Regions from separate parts of the Butyricimonas faecihominis genome, predicted to be linked through region 2. Evidence: riboswitches for the same ligand, from Rfam matches in the RefSeq annotation. Region 2 holds a riboswitch; the other holds the start of a gene.

Region 1 (7,635 bases), 100 kb from region 2:
TCTAAGGTCACTTCCTTGCTGACCGTGCGGAGACGATAGAGGGGAATACCTTGGTAGTGGGTCCACTCGATGGTTTTGACAGGATCATCCGGAGTAGCGGTGAGGGTAATGGCTTTTCGATAGTCCAAGGCATAGTCGGTAGGTGACGGGGCTTGTCTTTCAGCCGGGCTTTGGCGGAATCCGCGGGAGTCCTGTTTGCCGAAGAGCCACGAAGGAAGCGGAGCCATGGACATATAACCGCTCAGTATCCACGTGAAGACAAATATACCGAAGAAGAAACCCGTGATGTGGTGCCACTTGAACCATCGCTTCTTGTACGGGGAGCGAAGAAAGCCTTTCCGGCGAGCGAGCCAGTAGGAACGTATGCCGAGAACGAATCCGGTAAAACACATGAACATTCCGAGATAACATGCCCAGTACATGAATTGTGTCCAAAGATTCTGGTTTTCCCGGATAACGGTGAAATACACCCAATGGGGAATGGCTCCAAACCATGCCCAGAAACGATTGTCGGAATCGGTAAACTGCAGGATATTGGCGGTTCGGGAAGAGACGTAAAGCTGGTATTTTTCCGGACCGTCGAAGTAGAATTTGTAGATGGGAAATTCCCGCTTGTAATGGGCGAGGGGGATCCATTGGTCGAGGGCGTACAGGGTATCCACCCGGGTAATCTTTCGATCGGCACACCAGCGAGCAGCCCGGTTTTCACAGAGTGCGTAGTTAATAACGGGAGCCACGACATTCGTGTCCGCGTATAACTCAACGCTTTGACGTCCTCCCCCTATACTGAATACGGGATCTCCATAAGGGTTGTTCAGGGAGAGTCCGCGGGTTGGCGTTTTGGCCGGGAGGCGGAGTAACACGTCTTGGATGGCGGGCAAGCCATTCGTATCAAGAATTTCCGCACGAGTGAACCGATCTTCTTGGCTTACACGGGGAAAGGAGTGGTAGATCATCACGATTCCGGATATGAACCATGAAAAGCACAGGATACAGAGAATTAACCCCAGTATCCGGTGGATATGGATAAACAATTTGGTTAACATGGGCGGGTTAGTCTATATCGTCTGTTTTCTCGTATTTCTTTTTCTTCACGGTGATGTCTTCCCGTTGGTGTTTGGTGGCGAATTTCACGTGTTGGATGAAAAGTTCCTGTATGGCGGGATATTCTCCCAGTCCTTTGAGCAGGACGTTTACTTTATAGCCTTTCTTTTCCAGTTCGTCTTTCCAGTCCCCGGCGATGTCATTCTTGGCATGGTCTCCGGCCACGAACATGAAGGGTATCAAGGTCACTTCTTTTGCCTTATTCGCTTCGAGTTCGCGGATTACATCATCCATCGTGGGGTAACCTTCGATCGTTCCCACGTGGTAGTTCTTGTGTCCTTGAGCTTTCATCACGTAGTCGAGCATCCCGTAGGTTGAGTTTGCCGGGTGGTAGGTCCCGTGGCATACGAAGACGCAATCCCCTTTTTCCTTGTCCTTGATTGATGCGGCAATCGCTTTTACCACGGCTTGGTAATCCTCGGGAGAATGAAGAAGAGCTGTCCCTAAGCGAATGTCTTTGAACTTCGTTTGGTATGATGCAACTTCTTTTTGCAGGGCTTCCATTTCAATTCCTTCGATGATGTTCGTGGGTTGAAGGATCAAGTGGGTATAACCGTCGGCAATCAGTTTGTCCATGGCCTCGGTCGGATTCAGTTTGACCATACCTTTCTCTTTGAGGCGGCGCATGATCATGCGGGAAGTGTAGGCTTCACGGACTTCCACTCCGGGGAATGTTTGTGACACTTTTTTGTTAATGGCCTCGATGGTCAAGGCTCGGGTGTCATCGTGAGTTGTACCGAAGTGAACCATGAGAATGGCTACTTTGTCATTAGGACCAAGAGTCTTGAATATATCGGAATGTTTGAAACCACCTCCACCGTGGGCAAATGTGAACAGACTTGTCAATAAAAGTAGAGCTGTAAATATGTTTTTCATGATGTTTGTTTATTTGGTGAAACGAATAATGAGACTGGCAAATAGTGTGCGTCCGGGGTTTAGCGTGGCATAGTTTACCCCGCTGGGGCGATCGTCCGTCCAGTCAAAGATGTTGTCAATCCCGGCGTTGATTTCGAACAGGAAGTTACCCACGGGAGCGAAGGTGTGGGTGGTCGCCAAGTTCCAGAGCTGGTACTTGGGGGCGCTGACGTCGGTGTAAATGTCTTTCCCGGTTGTTTTGTCCGTGGTCTTTTTGTAGATGTATTTTGAACCTTGCATTCTCCCGTTGATGTTGGCCCGTAGTTTGTACTTGTTCCATTCATGGCTCCACCCGGCCCGGAAGGTTGCCGCGTGGCGTACCGATTCGCTCAGGCGGCGTCCGGAATCATCGGCGGCATACACGCAGTTGTAGGATCCGGCGGCAGAAAACCCGGCACCCAAGTAGCTATTGATCGTGACATCGAAGCCTTTGATACTGGCTTTGTCGAGGTTGTGGTACACGTTCCGGGTTTTTATCCCGTTCGCTTTATCCTCGTCGGTAACCCCAACGTCGTATTTCTCGATGATGTCTTTCACGTCGTTGATGTACCCGTTGACAGAGACATTCAGATATTTCCCGGCATATTCCACGTTGATGTTGTAGTAGTTTGCTTTTTCCGGTTTCAGGTCTGGGTTCCCGATGGTGATAGCCCCGCGGGCTTCGTAATCGTAATATAGTTCTTGTATGCTGGGGGTTTTAAAACCGGCGGCGTAGGATGTTCTGAAATTGAAGGAGCCGAGGGTGTACATCAAGGCTATTTTCGGGGTAAAGCGGTTCTTAAACATCTCGTTGTACACGTAGCGGAATCCCGGCAAAATTTGCAGGTTTTTCCAGAGGCGAATCTCGTCTTGCGCGTACAGGGCCAGCGTGTAGATCTCTTCCGGTTCTTCGAGGTTTCCGGGGTTTTTCATGTAGTCGTTCGTGTACTCGGTACCTGCGGAAATTTTGTTGTATGAGCCTAGTTTAAACACGCCTTTCAGGTTCCCGTTGTAGTATTTCTGGCGTTTCGTCAATTCCTCGTCCCCGATGCGGAAGGTCGTGTCTTTTTTACTGACCTGTGCCACGGTGTACAGTTTGTTGTATTCGTAGTTGTCCATGTAGAGGTCCAGTGCGATGTAATCGGTGGAGTTTAGCTGGTAGCGTCCGCCCACGCCGATGTTGTAGTCCATGTAGGTTAGGTCATAGGTGTAGCCCCCGTCATCTTTCTTCTCCTGCACGGGACGGTTTACTTCCCGGTCAAAATATCCCCCTTGGGCGTACAGGCTTAGGCTTTTCACCGGGGCGTAGGTGAAGCGTTGATTGACAATGTTGGAATGGAACTTGCTGGAAGCTTCTCTTCTCGTGAGTATGGCTGTGTCCCCGTCAATCTCGTAAGGGCTTAATTGCCAGCCTCCCATCTGTCTCCTTTGGTAGGAGGTGGAAGAGGTGAATTTACCAAAGTGTAGGTCTATGCTGGCATTTTGCGAGAAGCTGGATTCTCCCCCGAAACGGGTCTTGGATTGCACGCTGATCGGGTCTTTCGGTTGTTCCGTGATGATGTTGATTACCCCGGCAATAGCGTCGGAACCATAGAGTGCGGATGCCGCTCCTTTCAGTATTTCGATACGCTTGACCCGGCTCATGTCAATACGGGAGAGGTCGGTGTTGTTGGACACGTCCCCGGCCACTTTTTTGCCGTCGACAAGGATGAGGATGTATTTGTTACTCATGCCGTTCAGCGTGAAGTAGGAACCCATGACGGTGGGACGTATGTTGAATGAAGGATTCAGTAACAGGAGGGCATCTTCGAAGGAGTTCACGCCCGCACTTTTCAAGTCAGTACCGCTGATGACCTCGATGGGTACGGGAGAATCTTTCAAACGGCGGTGTGTTCCCGTTCCCGTGACGACAACTTGATTCAGGTTTACCGGGGTGGCCGTGAGCCGGAATAGAATGTCGTTTTTGTTGCTGTTGACTTTTATCGAGGCAACTTCGTAGCCTGAATAGCTTGCCCGTAGCGTGTACGTGCCATCCGGAATATTTTCTAGAATGAACTCCCCTTTGTTGTTGGTGGCAATCCCTATGCTTGTTCCGACCAGACGAACGTTTGCACCGATGAGGGCTTTTCCACTCTTTGCATCTGTGACTTTTCCTTTTAATGTGATCTCTGCAAACGAGGTACTTACCAAGGCTAACATGAATATCATGCCTAGCATTACAATTCTCTTCATTAGATGATGATGTTTTAAATGTTTATAATAGTATTCCTGACCCCGAGAATACGCTATTACCTATGTTTGTCTTGGCAGGTCTCCTGACTACGCCTAAGAAAAATACCTTCCCATCCGTGTGGACAGTGGTGTAAGAATCTTTCTTTGAATCTCCTTATCCGGAGAAACGGGCATCACAGTAGCGGGCACTGTTCCGGATTCTAACCGGCTTCCCTCTTGTGTGTTAATTGGGCATCAACACATCACCTAAGACGAGACAAATGTATATAATTTTTTATAAAAGGTTGTTGCCGGATGAAAAAAATGTATTACTTTCGCACCAAGTTTTGGTGCGGAACCTTCGGTCATGGAGGTAACGCTTAATAGGGAACCCGGTGTGAATCCGGGACTGTACCCGCAGCTGTAAGTTCCTTTACAAGGGATTTTGTACTTCAAATGTCACTGGTTATAAACTGGGAAGGCAACAAAATCCGGAACAAGTCAGAAGACCTGCCGAACAAGATAAACCATAGCTTTCGGGAAAAAAAGCGAGAGGGAAAAAGACGGATTTTACCTTAGACTCATGTTGCCCAAAAGACTATGTTAATAATGCTTTATTCATTATTAATATATAGTTGTATGAAAAAAGTTGTTGTATTAGCATTGTTGCTGTTTGTGTGTGTCGGTTCGCTTCTCGCTCAAGAGAACGACAAGCGAAAGAAAAAGAGTATCACGGATTCTTTATTCCGTATCGATCAGGTGGATGTGATGCAGAAAAAGAAGAGGATTGATTTGTTGGGATTGGATGTGCCTTTACGTTTCGTTCCGATAACGGTGAGCAAGTTGTCTAGTCAGATGCTTGACCGGAAAGGGATTGTCGATCTGATGGATGCCGTTAAGTTTTTGCCGGGGATTGTAGCGAAAGACAAACAATACGGGCAATTCCAACAGTTTTCCATTCGCGGACAGGGGAGTGCGGTTGTTATGATTGACGGGATTCGCGATGAGCGGACGTTGAAGAATAACGTACCTTACGGGGATTTGGCTGCCGTGGAGTCTATCGAGTTATTGAAGGGTCCCGCTGCTATTTTGGCCGGACATTCGGCTATGGGTGGCGTGTTGAATATCGTGCGCAAGAAAGCATCTCCCGATTTCTCGGCCAACGCTCGTATCAGTTATGGTAGCTGGGATGAGAGACGAGCTACTCTTGGTTTCGGGGGAAAACTTGTGGGACCTCTCGAATATCGTGCCAATATCAATTATTCAACGGGTGACGGATGGCGTGAGGTGAATGCAAATCGTTTTTCCGTGTATGGTGTTTTGGGAGCTGATTTAGGAAAGTGGGGACGTATTGATGTGACCGGTAGTTATGCCGATGATGATTACACGACCGAGATCGGGGCTGCACCCGTTATGCCCGGTGATATGTTCTACGTGGACGGAGACAAACCGTACGCGCTGAAGGGGGATCGTCACCCGGAGGCGGATTACCGCGAGGTTTATAATGACTTTGCCAATAATTACATGAAACGGAAAGTATGGGATATGTCTGTGTCATACGTTTACCAGATCACGGATTGGATGAAGTTGAAAGAACGTTTTTCCTATTTCCACAGTGATTTGGATTATCATTGTATTGAGGGGCTTTCTTACCGCACTTCCAAAGACCCGATATACAAATGGTATTATAAAAAGTCAGAGACCGAGAAGATTTATGTTGACTTGGATACGGTTCAACGGGGAAATGCTGCCCGTCAGAACCCGTTGAATTTTAACCCGGACCATAAAAACGTGAATAACACGATCGAGTTGACCGGGAAGTTCGAGACAGGTTCCGTGTTGCATAACTACACGTTGGGATGGACGTACAATTGTTTTGATTTCGCCCAGTATAACGGTTATGGAGATGACGATTTGTGGGGGCCCGGCTTGGATGCACTTTTGCCTGTGCGGGATCCGCATATCGTGCAGGGGTGGTGGGACACGAAAGTTTCAGCCGTTTCCCTGCGCACGGAGAGAACGCATGGAATTTATTTGCATGACGTGATCGAATTTAATGATAAGTGGAAAATGATGGCATCCGGGCGTGTGGATTTGTATAGCCGGAAAACATCAAGTGCCACGATTGATGACGGGAAACAGAAATATGAAACGAAGAACAGGAAAGAATGGAAAGAGGTGGAGACCTCGGCATTCACGTATCGAGTGGGTGTCGTGTATTTCCCTATGCCTGAATTGTCATTCTACGGTTCTATTTCTTCTTATTTCAATCCTGTAACCACGACATATAGTCCTACCGTGATGTATTTGGACCGCAAGGGTAACGAGTTCAATCCTGACGAGGATGGGGGCGAAGTGTTCAAGCCGGAAAAGGGGTATTCCACGGAAGTCGGTGTACGTTACACCTTGAACGAGATGGTGGATATAAACGCAAGCGTGTTTTATATTCGTAAGTATAATATCGTGAAGAGTCTGGGAGACACGACGGTATTGGTGGATGGCGTGGCCACGGAGAAGAGTATCCGGGGACAAGTCGGAAGAGCCGACTCGCGAGGTTTTGACATTGAGGTGGTTGTTCGTCCGTTACCGACTTTACAAGTTACGGGAGGTCTCGGTTGGTCGGACTATCGTTTGCGGGAAATTGCCGAGAGCGGACGTTTCTCTAAATATAAGGAACAGAATAAAAATGTTCGTGCCACGGGTGTGCCTCGTACGACATTCTACGCTTATGCCGATTACACGATACCACGCGGGGTGCTAAAGAATTTGTCATTCCATTTGAGTGGAAATTTCAAGGATAAGGTGTTCCGGAATATAGATAACCGGTTGTACGATCCGGCCTTGTGGTTGATGGATGCGGGTATTTTCTACACGATCAAGAATCACGTAACACTGGCATTGAATGTTAACAACTTGTTTGACAAGGAATATTTCGAGCGGACCACGATCATGGCGAAACCCCGGAATTATCAGGCATCGGTTTCTTATACTTTTTAATTAAAGAAAGGGAATTTGAAAGAAGTCAAGGAGGATGTCAAACTCCCTCCCCCCTTCGGGGTATTGAGCCTGCAAGCAGTCTCGAATCGGCTCTCGCTCGACAGACAACGAGTAAACTCTCTGTCTGTTCTCGCTTACTCGCCGATTTTCCCCTATAAACAGAGGGAGAGCTGAAATACTCCCTGTCTTCGGGAAGAATCACCAGCTCCTCCTCTGTTTATAGAGGAGGTGGCCGAAGGCCGGAGGAGTTTATTTTGTAACAGAGAGAACTGTTTAGGCAGTTCTCTTTTTGTTATTGGCTAACGTAAATATATTCAGCTTGTCAGCTTGTTTTGCGGTTCTTTTTATACTTTTGCAGGCAGACAATTAAATCACAATCAATATAAAAGATATGAAGAGAACAGCATTTATTTTATTCGCCTTCGTTTT
Region 2 (7,635 bases):
CTATACCCTTGAGTAATATTTAAAGTCCCAAGTTCCTTCACTCCGGAGAAATTATATTCTACACGATCAGTCTTCGAAACCGGGACATCATTAATATTCAAGCTCCCAATCCAGTCAAAACCAACAAAATTCATCCCGGGAACTTTATTCAAAGTAAAAGCTCCTTCAAAAGAACCCTTCCCTTTCAACGTAATCACATGACTGGCCGAAATCGTAACCGTGGCCGTAGTCAACCCCGTAAGATCAAGCTCTTGTAAAGCATCAAGTCCGCTGAAAGAACAAGTAGTAAGAGAACCTGTCTGAAGTTGAGCCAACAAAGTAAAGCTTTCCAACTTTTTCATTCCTGATAAAGAAAGTTGCTTGCCCACGGAACGTAAGGCCGTCAACCCGTTGATAGCCGAAATCTCATTCAAGTTACTCAAGAACATGTTCCCCCCGATCGTCTCTAAACGGCTGAACCCGGTAAAAGATACCGCTACCTGCATATCGGATAGTGTGAAATTTCCTCCAACCGAAGTCAAATTAGAAAAGCCATCAATCGCGGTGATACCAGACATCGAAGAAAACGTGAAATCACCTCCCACTTCTTTCAACGCTTGTAAAGATTTCATATCAGTAAAAACACCACTCTTCAATTCATACTTACCGACCACGGAAGTCAAAGCAGAAAGATCAAGAGAAGCTAACTTGTAACAAACTTCAATATTCAATCCCCCCTTCCCCAAAGTAGCAAGATTATGCAGGTCAATTACTTCGAGATCTTCAATATAATACACCCGAAAACCTCCCGCAGAACGAAGATTCGGCAGGTTAAATTCCTTTACCCGATGGGTCCATTGCAACGTGATCTGATCACTGACCGAGGTCAATTGACTAAAATCAAACTCCTCAACCACCTCCATCGTCTCAAGATAAAGCACCCCAACCGATTGCAATACCGGGAATGCAATTTTCCTCGTATTATAAATACGTGTAAGATCAAGCCTGTTCCCAACAACCGCCAAAGAGGGGAATACAATTTCCTCTGGAGCAACAATATTGGAACTTGACTGCCTTCCCATGATATAGAAATTAGCTCCTACCGTCTTCAACGCCGAAAAGTCCAATTCCCCAAGCTTCCAAGTCTGGACATTAAAATTGCCACTCACGCTCTCAAGAGCAGGTAAATTAAGATTATAAAGCGTATCGGCAGAAATCGTAAAATCCCCACCAACAGCCTGCAAATTAGGCAAATTCACTTCTCGTACGAAACGTATTCCCCACGGCCCATTCTCATATGGCCGCGGAGTCATAACGAACCCTCCTGCCCGTTGCAGATTCTGCAATCCATCAAGAGAAGTTCCCCGGTAAGTAGGATTAATCGTCACCACGCCCGTAACTTCCTTCAAAGCCGAGAGAGCAGCAATGGAAGTAAGCGAATCCTCCTTCACGCTTCCCGCCAGCTTACCAATAACAAGATTCCCCTCTATTTTACCAATACCACGAGCCGCGAAAGCCTCAACCTCCTCAGGGGTTGTCAAACGGACATCTCCCTCACTAGCTAAAACCGTTCTGGTAACCATATACTTGTAAACCCGCTGATTATTGTTATAGGAAGTAACCGTAAAATTAAACGCCTCTCCCCAATTTTCCACTTCAGCCGGATCAGGTGAAACGCTGGCATTCTCACTACAAACGATCTCCACTTTTGCCCCCTCAAGAGACACATTTTCGGGAACAAGAAGCAACAACGTATCTCCGGAAACAAGTCCGGTATAAGTATTACCATCTTGAAGAAGACGGAATGAAGTAATAAAATTTTCGTCTCCGGAAAAAATACTGTCATCATCCTCGCAAGAGACAAGTAAAGCCATAAAGCTTACAACGAGTATATATAAAAATCTATTCATTTTCATCATTCTTATTCTTGAATATTTGGTTTCGTCCATTGTCCTTCCTCCACCAACTGTTTATAAGTAGGATTATAAAGATTATCCTCAACCTGCCATTTATCCTCCGGACAAGTCAGCACGGCAGCCTTAATCGCGGCAAAAGAAGCAAGTTTATCATGTTTTCGGATACGTAGCCCCCCAATTTTCTCCAACGAAGAAAGGAAATCCAAATTCTCCCATTTCGTATTCTTGTAATTAACATCATCGTTATCACTCGAAACATTCGGTCCTAGTGGACGCAAATCAAGCGTGCCACCAACCTGTTTAAGAGACGGGTAGAGAATTTCCAGAGGACCGCGATCCCCGTAATACGAGTATCCCGTCTGGATAATCATATTCCCACCCACGGTTGCCAACAAGGGGAAAGTCTCTTCATCATAAAGATCAATACTCATGGTTGCATCCCCTCCAATAGTTGTCAACTTGGGAAAATGCTCTTTCACGCTCGAAGAATATAATTTAAAATTACCTCCAATTTCCTCAAGATCTGAGAGAGACACTGGTTTTATGTTATAATTCACCCAGTAAGAAAAATCCCCGTTTATCTTACGAATACCATTGATTTCAACCGTCCCCTCCCGCAAGCTCAACGAACTGATCGTCAACCATTCAATTTCATGAAATCCTTGTAATTTAGGCATATACCCACCTAAATTCTCCAACTTAATACCACCATTGAAACGATCATCCGCGATAACCGTGGTAGTTTCAAGCCCGGTACCGGTGAATCTCAGTTCATCAATCTGAACACCCCGCAAATCAACTTCCCCGATCCCATTCGCCAAGACAAGAGTCTTCAAGCTTTTCAAACTGGAAGGAAACTGCAAACGCTCCGCACTACTTTTAATTGTAAGAGTTCCCCCCACACTCTCAAGTGATGCGATATTATCGGAAAGAATACCCGCCGTCGCTATACTGAAATCTCCATCAACAGATTGTAACAACGGTAAATTAAATTGATTCACACCGGTACACGTCAAGTTAATACTTCCCGCACGGGTTAAGACAGGGAATGTAATCTCGTATAACGGATTTTCCAAAATACTCAATGCAGAAGCAATGGTTTGCAAATTCGGACAATAAAGCAACAATAGAGACCCTTTCGCCACGTTCAAGTTATCACAAGAAATCAATTCAGGAAATTCCAGACGCACGACAGGCATATTCACGCTAACAGAACCTCCAACCTTATCAAGAGATTGAAAAACCATCTTCTGAACAGTGGACTTACCATTCAAGGAAAGATTACCACTCACGGATTGCAAAGCCGAAAAATCTGATGATACAAAAGGAGTTGCCAAAGTAAGGCTACCACCTACAGACTGCAATTTCGGGCAAGAAACCTCCGCGGCAGAAGCACTCGTGATATTAAAATCACCGCCTACACGAGTGAGGTTATCCATCACCACCACCCACAAGCTATCCGCTGAATTGATTTGGAGGGAACCACCTACCTCTTCGAGATTATCCAAACCCTCGAACTGATTCCCTAAATAGTAACGATTAAGGACCACATTCTCTGTCACTTTTTTTAAAGAGGAAAGCGCCGCCAGCGAAGTAATCGTATCCGTTCCTACCTGACGCCCGATAATAAGACTGCCATCAACACGAGAATACCCCTTCGCACCAAAAGCATCAACCTCCTCTTGCGTATTAAGCATGATGATTCCCTCGGCAGAAAAATAACTCCGGGACGGAATATACATATACTTCCGTTCCACCCCGGAATGTGACGTTACAACAAAATACATCTGTTGTTCCCAGTTATCAATCATTGACGGATCGGGTTTTATCGTCGTGTTTTCACTACATATAACTTCTGCGGCAAGTCCTGAAAAAGAAACATTCTCAGGCATATTCAATAAAATCGTATCACCCCGAAAAGACGCGACAAAAACTTGATCGCCCTGTTTAAGGGTAAACGAGGTAATAAAATTGTCATCTCCGGAAAACGGATCATTATCATCTTCACAACCGATAATAAAAGAAAGCATGAGAAAAAATCCCCAAAGTATATTCTTATTCATAATTCGCTTGTTTTTAGTCCTATTTTTTAGCTTTTAAACGTAAATCAATAGCAGCCGAGGATTCAGTAGAAACTTCTCCGACAGCAGCCCCCTGTCCCATTTGCGCGGTATGAACCTTCACGAAATCTATGTATTTAAGATTAGCCGGGGAACCGTCTTGTTGGATCGCGTTCTCGATGCGAAAACCTGTCGGCTCGTTAATATTATCCACGTATCCCCAATCAAAACCCCAGTTCGTTTCAAGTCCCTCGGTTTTAAATTGATTTCCCAAACAAGTACCCGTCAATATATAATACTCTTCTTTAAGGAACCATGGGAAATAACCGCTATCCGGGTGATAAGCATTACGGGCCAAGAAACGGAGATTCCCGTCATTATCGATAGACAGCACATCCTGTTTCTCCGCCGTGGGCCGGAAATACTTCAACGCATATCGCTGAGTGATGCCGGGCTTACCAGTTTCACTACCTTTAAGCTCGTACCAAGTATCATCAGGAATGCCATTACCATTCTCGTCCTGACTCACCCACACGACACCACATTCACACCAATGTTTACCAAGAGGGTTCCCCACGATATCAAAATCAGCCTCACCTTTACCATCATCTTTAACGCTATGGTCAAATTGCAAGATAAAATAACCGCCCCAAGCTCCCAAAGAAGCTATCCAAGACTCTCCTCCACCGCTATCCAACGTCTTCTGTATTGACATCCGGGCATCCTCTGCCGTCTGATTCTGTGTAAACCTGATAAATTGACCGGGAGCAGGAATAAATTCATAACAAGTATTCGAAATATAGCTACTTGTAGCTTTCGTTTCTCTAAAATGAGTTCCTTCCGGAGCCTCGCAAACGACATTCACGGTGGCCATCGCCGTCTTTTCCTTATCGTTTGCCGTCACGGTAATCTCATAAGTTTTCCCTTCAACAGAAGGGGTAAAATTATAACAAATTGACGTTTCACCCTCTTGCACGACACCATCCACTTTCCACTCGTAAACAGCCAGATCACTGATCGAGAATTTCACGGGAGCGAGTACTACATTTTTCCCGATCGGACAAGTCATCGTACGCACATCATTCAACTGAGAAGGCAAAACGTAACGCCCGTTATCAAAGAATAATATAGGCTTTTCCTCCGGAATAACTGATATATTGATATTCTTCACATCGGCCCCATCCTCATTCGTCACCTTTAACGCCACCGTGTAAACATTAATATCATCCTCCTTAAACACATAAATAGAATCATGCCCAACAACTTTCCCGTTATAGCTCCATTCAAAAGTAGTCGATTCATCCGTGTAGTCCGTCATGGCCGCCATCTCCTTCTCCAAACCACAATATGCCACTGCCGAAGCCGACATTGTGATAGAAGGTGCCAAACGATCCACCACGGTTACTTTTACTTGTTTCTCCACGCTACCGTTATCCGCATCAAGGCGGAAATTCACGAAAAACTCTCCCAATTGACTACCTTTAAAAAGATAAACCGTGTCATTTGCCACGATCACCCCCTCCTGTTTCCAAGAATAAACAGGATTCACTGCATCCGTCACCGAAGCCTTTAGTGCCACCTCTTTACCTATCTTCACCTTATACTCTCCCGTCTCTGAATTAAAAGAGAAATCGGGATTACCGACGAGAACCTTTTCATCATCGTCATCACATGCCGTAAAGCCCCCGATAAAGAACATCACAAGCAACACTAGCCTAATCTGATTTTTTTTTCTCATAATCATTAATCTGTTATTTCGACAATTCTTTTCATCCTATTTTTATTTCAACCTCCTGTTTGCAATACATACCACATATGCCCGCGGTAACACCACAAAAGCAAGCATTCAATTCATAGCTGACACAAAACAACAGCTTTCCGGTCCAAATAGATACAAATAGCAATAATTGTCTATCGCACAACAGTCTGATAAAAATAATGTTTTCTGTATCCAAGCTCTAGTCCCAGAAAGCTTTAGATCCATGATATTGGCAGGTCTTCTGACTTGCTCCATCCTTGAACGCCCTTCCCATTTCGTGTCGAAACAGTGGATGTGAGTCTTGTTCACGGACTTTAGTGGAGTTTACAGCAGCAGGTCTGTTCAGGATTCGCACCTGATTCCCTTTTCACCACACGCCTGAAACAGGGTGTGACACCAAAATCGTCGCAAAAATATATAAAAAACAAATAGTATTTGAATTTTAAAGTTATAATTCTAGAATTTTACAAAATTTATCATTTACAAATACCCGACATGATTATTAATTATTACAATACAATCCGTTATAGCTCATCGTTCTCATAAAACGAAACCTCATCACATTTCGTATCTTCCATCACTCATTTACGATTCAGCCTCCCACAGGCACACCGAATCGGAAACATCCTTCCCGTCGGCATTTTTAGCAAAGACATAAATGACAAGGCCTTCCCCGGCTATTTTTTCTGAAAAGTTCACGCTTTTTTCTATCGTCTCTCCCCGAAGTCCCAACTCCTCGACACGACAAATATATTTCGTCTTACAAAGAAGCACGGCATAAATCTTATCATCCAGAAAGCAATCAACGGACTCGATTTCTTCCTTCTCGTGAGTGAAAAAGATTCTCCGATTTTCCATATCAACCTCGGCACGAATTTCTGGGATCACCAACGAACCCGCTGCCACGCGTAATTTCTCGTAGTTGATCACCCCGTTAAATTCCTTGACTGCTTTCTTACGGCTATTGAAAGGTTTTTCCGGATTTGCTTTCTCCACGGTCACCGCATCCATCACGTTCGCACTGGTAAATCCCCGAAAACCTTTCGGGTAACCGTTCCCTCCGGGAAATCCCAACTGGACGGCATTTCTCATCCATATTTTCCGTTCCGTTATCGTCCCGAAAGCCGCGGACTGTCGTTTTTGCGGTTCCTGACTCGGTTTACGCGAGATGCTTGTCCCCCGGCAATAATTTTTCCCGCTTGGTCCCCCGTAAGTGATCACGTTACCGAACTTACCCCGAATCTTTCCAAGTGGATTTACAAATTCCGCCATATCCTGTTATTTTTATGTTCCTCGCCAGCAAAGATACACAAATAAACCGATGTAGTCACACTTTCAAACTAAATAAATAAATTATTACATGTATTATTCATGAGATATAAGTGATCACTTTCATGTAAAGCGCTATTAAAACGCTATTAAAGCGCTATATATAATAGCGTTTTATAAAAGATTTATTTGCGTATTAAAAATATTCTATCTATTTTTGCTCATGAATTAATACACGAGTGATTATCAAATAATTATTATCATGGAAAACACATTATCTATTCCAGTAGCTCTCTTGGCACAAGGCTCTATCCGGATCGACGGGATAACCTATTACCGACACGGCAATAAAGTTCGGGCCTGCAAATCACGACGGAGCCCTAAAAAAACAAGAACCGAGGGGGAAGAGGAATCCTCCAGCCGTTTCACGGAAGCCCGTAAAATGTGGAGAATCTATCGTCGTGCCATCGGGGATTTACCGATATGGAAACTCATGGCCAAGGAGATGGGAATAAATAAAAGCGATTCCTTATTCCATTCTCAAAACGGAGGATGTTTTCGCCCGGGAGAAGGGGTATGGGCTTTCCCGACATTCCGATTCTCGACAGGCACGCTGGATGCACCGGTGATCACGGGTGTCACAAGGGAAGGA

What was found. Region 2 has a riboswitch for cobalamin ahead of R8806_RS12205 (PKD-like domain-containing protein). Riboswitches for the same ligand answer to the same signal wherever they lie in the genome.
Region 1: linked by a shared signal. The riboswitch ahead of R8806_RS11820 (TonB-dependent receptor) and the one ahead of R8806_RS12205 (PKD-like domain-containing protein) in region 2 are both predicted to bind cobalamin.

Annotation. Positions count from the first base shown of each region.
Region 1 covers NZ_AP028155.1:2,828,628-2,836,262, reverse strand. The annotation lists gene R8806_RS11835 (PepSY domain-containing protein) at 1-1,046, opposite strand, end outside; gene R8806_RS11830 (sirohydrochlorin cobaltochelatase) at 1,054-1,980, opposite strand; gene R8806_RS11825 (TonB-dependent receptor) at 1,990-4,230, opposite strand; cobalamin riboswitch at 4,287-4,495, opposite strand; cobalamin riboswitch at 4,540-4,741, shown strand; gene R8806_RS11820 (TonB-dependent receptor) at 4,849-7,206, shown strand; gene R8806_RS11815 (C1 family peptidase) at 7,598-7,635, shown strand, end outside.
Region 2 covers NZ_AP028155.1:2,929,943-2,937,577, forward strand. The annotation lists gene R8806_RS12195 (hypothetical protein) at 1-1,889, opposite strand, end outside; gene R8806_RS12200 (hypothetical protein) at 1,901-3,958, opposite strand; gene R8806_RS12205 (PKD-like domain-containing protein) at 3,978-5,693, opposite strand; cobalamin riboswitch at 5,929-6,130, opposite strand; gene R8806_RS12210 (hypothetical protein) at 6,300-6,986, opposite strand; gene R8806_RS12215 (hypothetical protein) at 7,246-7,635, shown strand, end outside.